3 regions of the Fundidesulfovibrio putealis DSM 16056 genome follow, and region 2 is predicted to be linked to each of the others. Evidence: riboswitches for the same ligand, from Rfam matches in the RefSeq annotation. Region 2 holds a riboswitch; each other region holds the start of a gene.
What was found. A riboswitch is a leader RNA that binds a small molecule or an ion and turns the genes downstream of it on or off. The one in region 2 is predicted to bind cobalamin.

Region 1 (2,259 bases), on a different contig from region 2:
GAACCCCGAGGACGTGGTGGACGCCCTGGAGCGCCTGAACGTGGGCGTGCTGTTCATGCTGGGGGGCGTGGGCACGCTGCGCGCCGCCCAGGCCATCCACGAGGTGACTGCCAAACGAAACCTGCGCACCGCCGTGGTGTGCATCCCCAAGACCGTGGACAACGACATCCACTATGTGGCGCGCACCTTCGGCTTCGACACCGCCGTGGAAAAGGCCATCGAGGCCATCCGCTGCGCCCACGTGGAAGCCCTCGGTGCGCCCTATGGCATAGGGCTGGTCAAGGTGATGGGTCGCGAATCCGGGTTCATCGCGGCGGCTGCGGCCCTGGCCATCAAGGAAGTGAACTTCGTGCTGGTGCCGGAGATGCCCTTCGCCCTGGAAGGCCCCGGCGGGTTCCTGCCCCAGTTGGAGGCGCGCCTCAGGCGGCGCGGCCACGCCGTGATCGTGGTGGCCGAGGGCGCGGGCCAGCACCTGCTCCCGGAATCCGGCCTGACCGACGCCTCCGGCAACAAGATCCTGGGCGACATCAGCAAGCTCCTGCTTTCGAGCATCAAGAGCCACTTCGCGGACCGTCTGCCCATCACGCTCAAATTCATCGACCCAAGCTACATCATCCGCTCCATCCCCGCCGGAGCCGCAGACCGCGCCCACTGCAACATGCTGGGAGCCATGGCCGTGCATGCGGGCATGGCCGGAAAGACCGGGCTCATGGTCAGCCAGCTGCACGGGATTCCCGTGCACATCCCCCTGCCGCTGGTCACCCTCGGGCGCAAGCAGATGGACCTGAATACCAGTTACTGGCAGCAGGTGATGGACTCCACCGGACAGAGCCAGCTCAGCGCGACCCCAGCCTGCCCCTGACACGTTCTTGATGCACGGGGGGCTGTTTCCAGGAGCAGCCCCCCGACTGCGTCGCCGGGGTCATGGCCAAACCATGCCGCCTGCACCCGGCCTTGACACGCTCGTCCTGCCGGGCTAGCCGTTCCCGACCATATCCGGCCATTACGGAACACGGTGCAAATCCGTGGCGGTCCCGCCGCAGTATGCGAAGACGAAGCCAGCGAAACCACTGTCCCTCACGGGATGGGAAGGGCTGGCGGAGGATGACTCGCGAGCCTGAAGACGAATGGCCGGAATCGTTTCGCGGATTGAACCCATGGTAAAGGCGATCCCTTGACCCCATCATCTGGGGCCAAGGGATTTTTTGTTTGCGCCGTCCGCACGCAACCACTCTCTTTCACAGAGGATTCATACGATGACCACCACGCTCGACACCCGGTACCAGGCCCTGCTCGCCCGCATCACCCCCGTGGACCAGTCCCTGGCCGCAGCCGGGCAGACCCACCTGGACAGCCTGACCAAACCCCAGGGGAGCCTGGGCCGCCTGGAAGAGTTGGCCCTTCGCCTGTACATGATCCAGGGCGGCAAAGCCCCCGCAGCAGACCCCGCCGTGATCTTCACCTGCGCGGGCGACCACGGCGTGGCCGCCGAGGGCGTGAGCCTCTTCCCCCAGGAGGTCACCCGGCAGATGGTGCTGAACTTCGTAAGCGGTGGCGCAGGCATCAACGTGCTGGCCAGGCAGGCCGGGGCGGACCTGCTGGTGGTGGACGCAGGCAGTGCAGGCGGGACCTATCCCGAGCACCCCAAGCTGATCCAGGCCAAGGTGGCCCCCGGCACGGCCAACATGGCCAAAGGCCCGGCCATGACCCGCGAGCAGTGCCTGGAAGCCCTGCTGCTGGGCGTCCGGCTCGCTGGCGATGCCGCCGCGCGCGGCTGCCGCACCATCGGCACCGGCGACATGGGCATCGCCAACACCACGCCCTCCACGGCCATGTTCTGCGCCTACCTGGGGCTCTCCCCGCAGGACGTCACCGGCCCCGGCACCGGGCTGGACGCGGGCGGCGTGTCCCGCAAGGCCGCCGTCATCGCCACCTGCCTCGACGTGAACAGGGCCGCCGTCGAGTCCGGCGACCCGCTGGACGTGCTGGCGGCGCTCGGCGGCTACGAGATCGCCTGCATCGCCGGGCTCATCCTGGGCGGCGCTGCAAACCGCATGGCCGTACTGGTGGACGGGTTCATCTCCACCGCCGCCTGCGTAGCCGCCACCCGCATCGCACCCGCCGCAGCCGACTGCTGCTTCTTCAGCCACGCCTCGGCGGAACCGGGCCATCAGGCCGTAATGCGAGCCCTTAACGCCAAGCCGCTCCTGGACCTGGGCCTGCGCCTTGGCGAGGGAACCGGCGCGGCCCTGGCGCTCG
Region 2 (2,259 bases):
CCAGGCTCGCTGGCCTTCAGAATCGGCAGCATGTCGAAGGCCAGCCCGGACCACTTGCCGGGGTCGGGCCGCGACAGCCTGCCCGCCACGGGCCGCGAAAAATCGTGCTCCGGAGTGAGCCGGGCGAACAGGTCCGTGTCCACGGGATTGTACAGCACGCGGTAGCGCGAGACGTCCAGCGATGGGTTGTCCGCCGCCAGTCGCTCCAGGCAGAAGCGCGAGACAACCAGATGCAGGTCCACCACGCCGCCCAGGGGGGAATCATCCAGCCTGCCGAACACGTTGGTCTCCACCACCGCCCTGGGGCCGAAGCGCTTCACCGGGGAGAGCAACGCAGGCTCCGGCCAGCCCGCGCGGTGCAGGTGGACCACGTCCGGACGCAGCTTTTCCAGCACGGAAAGCAGGTCCCCGCCGACGATGACCGGGACGCCGTTTTGGCGCAGCAGTTCGCGGCGCTCGCCGTCCACGGGGCTGTACGCGAAGGGCGCGAACCGGGAACGGTCCAGGTGCGTGACCATGAGCTGCATGGCCTTTTCAGTGCCGCCAAGCCCCAACGACTTGACGACATGCAGGACGCGGACTGCGGGAGCGGGATTCATGGCCGGGTTATGGACTGAAACGGGGCCGGAGTCCAGTTGGGGCAGCCGTGATGCAGCGCTCCCGGCCCTGCCGCACTCCGCGCGGGTCCGATCGCACGCCTGGGTCTTGATTGACACCCCCCCGGCATGGGGCTATGCGGCGGGAGTCAGGTGCCCGCTTGTCGGGAGAATAGGGAATCCCGTGAAATCCGGGAGCGGTCCCGCCGCCGTAAGTTTCATGAAGCGCTGCCTCCTCCGTGGGCCACTGGGAGTACATCCTGGGAAGGCCGGGGCAGCCGGAACGAGCCGGAAGACCTGCCTGACCGCAGACCGCTGTTTCCGGCGCGGCAACGGGCTATTGCTGTGTTCGGACCTCCTGAGAAGGGCAAAATCGGGCCGCTTCCCTCCTGTTTGCAGGAGAGAAGCGGCCTTTTTTTTCTCTTCGCCCACAGCCGTAACCATACGGAGCATCGCATGAGCTTCACCGTCCACGACCCTGTCAGAAGAATCCTCGCCGCCCTGTTCGTCCTGGCCTTTTTGGCGGGCTGGTCCACCCACGCCGACGCCCACGGGGACAAAAAGCCCGACAAGAAGGGCATCCTGCTGGTGGCCTTCGGCACCACCGTCCCGGGCGCTGACTCGGCCTACAAGAACATCGAGAAGAAAGCCAAGGAGGCCTTCCCCGGCGTGGACGTGCGCATGGCCTACTCTTCCAGGATCGTGCGCCACAAGCTGGCCGCCGAGAAGAAGCTGAAGCTCGACTCCCCCGCCGAGGCCCTGGCCAAAATGATGAACGACGACTTCACCCACGTGGCCGTGCAGTCGCTCCAGACCATCCCCGGCGCGGAGTTTCACGACATTCTGTCCACTGCCAAGGCCTTCTCCGGCATGCCCAAGGGCATGAAGCAGATGGAAGTGGGACTGCCGCTCATGGCCACCACCGAGGACGTGGCCAAGGTGGCCGACGCCCTGCTGGCCAGCGTCCCCAAGGCTCGCAAGAGCGACGAAGCCGTGGTGCTGGTGGGACACGGAACCCGCCACCCCGCCGACGTGTACTACGCCGCCTTGCAGTACCACGTCTGGAAGAAGGACCCGCTGGTGTTCATCGGCACGGTGGAAGGCGCGCCCTCCCGGGAGGACGTGCTGGCGGAACTCAGGAAGAGCGGCGTGAAGAAGGCGCACCTGATGCCCTTTTTGGCCGTGGCCGGGGACCACGCCCGTAACGATCTGGCAGGCGACGAGCCGGACTCCTGGAAGTCGGTGATGACCGGAGCCGGGATCGCCGTGACCCCGGTGCTGAGGGGCACTGGTGACGCGTCCCCCCTGGCGGACATCTGGATCGAGCACCTGAAGAGCGCCTTCGAGAGGCTCAGGTAGCGTTCATGGACTGCGCCCTTTTCCGCCCTTCCCGCTGCCGGACAGTTTTGGCAGCCGTGGCCATCCGCGACAGTCGCGGCGGGTGGGTCGGTGGGAGGGCGTTCTGGGAAACCGCCCTCCTGGACGGCGCGTCCTGCTGCGCGCCGGACGTCCGTCCAGCCGGGAGCGCGGCGTGAGAAAACCCCTCCCCGTCATGCTGGCCGCCCTGGCGGCCATGATCCTGGTGGCCGCCGGGAGCGGAACCGTGTCCGTGCCCGCGCTGGATACGTTGCGCATCCTGGCGGCGCGCCTTCTGGGCCGGCCC
Region 3 (2,259 bases), on a different contig from region 2:
AGGGCGTAGCGGGCCTGCACCGTGCCGGAGAGGTGCAGCATGAGCCCCTGGAAGGAGTGGGCCATGTTGGCGTTCTCGGACACGCGCCAGTCGGCCTTGGAGAGGTAGGTGTCGATGGTGTCCTTGATGTCCAGGTACGCGGCCTTCTGCTCACGCAGGGTGCGGCGCTTCTCGCGGTAGATCACGAAGCGCTTGGCCACCTCGTACAGGCGCGACTCCATGAGCACGCGCTCCACCATGTCCTGCACGTGCTCCTGGCGGGGCACGTCCACCCCTTCGAGTTTCTCCTCGACCTTGCGGGCAACGCGCTTGGCCAGGATGGGGTCCTGGATGCCGCTGGCTTTCAAAGCCTTGAGGATGGCCTGGGCGATGCGCTCCAGGGACCAGGTTTCCAGGCAGCCGTCGCGTTTCTGTATCTGAAGGGGCATGGGATCTCCTTAACTTGAGGCGGGGGGCATATACGTTTGTTCTTTCAGGACGAAACCGGCGGGCAGGGAGTCCCTGGCCGCCTGGACGTCTTCCGGCGTCAGACCGGGGACCAGGGTGATACGGAATAAGAATGATTGCGGATGCTTGCGGGCCATGGCGAAGACCATCTCCAGGCGCTCGCGCGCAGCCTGGGAGGAAACGCCCCCGCCGGTGAGCTCGGGATACATGTGCCAGGGGCCTTTCACGTCCACGGCAAAGACCGTGTCCGGGCAGCGCGCCAGCACGGCGGCCACGGCCTCGGGCCGCAGGCCGTTGGTGTCCACCTTCACGGCGAACCCCAGCGCGAAGAGTTTCTCCACCAGATCAGCGAGGCCGGAGTCCAGCGTGGGCTCGCCGCCGCAGACCACCACCCCGTCCAGCCAGGGCTTGCGGGCCGCAAGCGATGCCAGCACCGCTCCGGTCTCCAAGGGGGGATGGAGCTCGGGGGTGAAGGCCAGGGTGGCGTTGTGGCAGGTGGGGCAGCGCAGGTTGCAGCCGCCCAGGTACACCACGGCGCAGGCCTTTCCGGCCCAGTCGCTGAGCGTGAAAGACGTCACCGCCCTGATCCTGGCCGGGTCCTGTCCGGGGGAGCGCTCCAGCGGGGGGACCGGGGCTGCGTGGACGCCGTGACCGAGTGAGATGGCTGGGATGGTGGGGGTGTGCGTGTGCATCGTGGTTACGATATGCTCCTAGCAGAAGGCGTTTCCGCAAAAAAGAAAATAATAGTTCAACATATCAGCAACTTCCCTAACTGAATATGCAACTGCTCAAACGGCCTGGATTTATCAATTACGAAAAAATGCAAAGGGTTCGGCGCGGGAAACGACGGAGAAGGGCATCGAGAGCCGCCTGCGCCCAGGCTCGGCTTTCGACGCGTCGTGGACGCCGCGCTCACGTCGCCAGAAGGCGGACTGCGGCGAGGCCACGATCAGTTTGCGGGAACCATGACCCATTCGCGGGGTCAGGCCGAAACTCCCCAGGAACGTCTTCTGACTTCCGGCCGGATGTGCGCGGAGGCCTTCCCGGATGGTCTCTCCATCCAGTGGCCTGCCGCCCGTGAGTGCCGGTTACAGCAGCGCGCCTGCGACGGATTTGCACCGTCTTCCGTTTTCCGGGGCGATGCGATGATTTAGGCCCTCCCTGAGGGCATGTCAATTTGAAGAGCGGCCACGCCGGGGCGACCCAGGCGTAACCGCTCTACTGCTCGAAGAAAATAGTTCCGTTATTATTCCAGAGCTGGGCCCACCTGCCCACCAGCACGGCCTCGACGCGGTAGGCCCCGCCGACCCGAAGCGACGGATCCAGGCGGATGGGATACTGGCCCGACACAGGCGTCCAGGCGCTTTCGCGGCCACGCAGCGCCAGGAGTTCCTCGCGTCTGCCGTCCGGCCCCAGTTGATACAGGGCCACAGCGGACCCGCCGCCCACGCGGGGGTAGACGGCGAGCAGTTCCCTGCCTGGCTGGAGTTCGGCCACAAGGCTGGCCGCAGTGTCCGGCGAGGTTGATTCAAGCCTGCTCCAACCTGGCATTTGCTCATCCGGGACGTTGCGCAGCAAAGGCGAGACGGAGTCAATCTTCTGCTTCACTGTGCTTGCAGCCAGGAACCGCTCGGCCAGAAAATTGCGCAGGGCGTTGTCGCGTCGGCGCTCGGCCATGGCCTCCAGGCAGCCCGGCGTTGCCGGGGCGTCCGGCGAGCCGCAGAAGGACGCCTCCAGCCCCTCGAAACGCAGGGTCTCGTAGTTGCCGCCGGGAAACCTGGGCGTAAGCGGCGCGCAGACCATCTTCACCCG

Region 1: it holds a riboswitch for cobalamin, as region 2 does, so the genes downstream of both, cobT (nicotinate-nucleotide--dimethylbenzimidazole phosphoribosyltransferase) here and G453_RS0110505 (sirohydrochlorin cobaltochelatase) in region 2, are expected to answer to the same signal.
Region 3: it holds a riboswitch for cobalamin, as region 2 does, so the genes downstream of both, G453_RS22740 (radical SAM protein) here and G453_RS0110505 (sirohydrochlorin cobaltochelatase) in region 2, are expected to answer to the same signal.

What each region holds. Positions count from the first base shown of each region.
Region 1 covers NZ_AUBQ01000003.1:400,133-402,391, reverse strand. Annotated here, with positions in the region: gene G453_RS0101950 (ATP-dependent 6-phosphofructokinase) at 1-862, shown strand, start outside; cobalamin riboswitch at 974-1,147, shown strand; gene cobT (nicotinate-nucleotide--dimethylbenzimidazole phosphoribosyltransferase) at 1,257-2,259, shown strand, end outside.
Region 2 covers NZ_AUBQ01000013.1:91,364-93,622, forward strand. Annotated here, with positions in the region: gene G453_RS0110500 (glycosyltransferase family 4 protein) at 1-599, opposite strand, end outside; cobalamin riboswitch at 731-915, shown strand; gene G453_RS0110505 (sirohydrochlorin cobaltochelatase) at 1,053-1,955, shown strand; gene G453_RS0110510 (FecCD family ABC transporter permease) at 2,128-2,259, shown strand, end outside.
Region 3 covers NZ_AUBQ01000005.1:253,614-255,872, reverse strand. Annotated here, with positions in the region: gene G453_RS0106550 (ribonucleoside triphosphate reductase) at 1-428, opposite strand, end outside; gene G453_RS22740 (radical SAM protein) at 438-1,139, opposite strand; cobalamin riboswitch at 1,431-1,628, opposite strand; gene G453_RS0106540 (glycosyltransferase family 39 protein) at 1,666-2,259, opposite strand, start outside.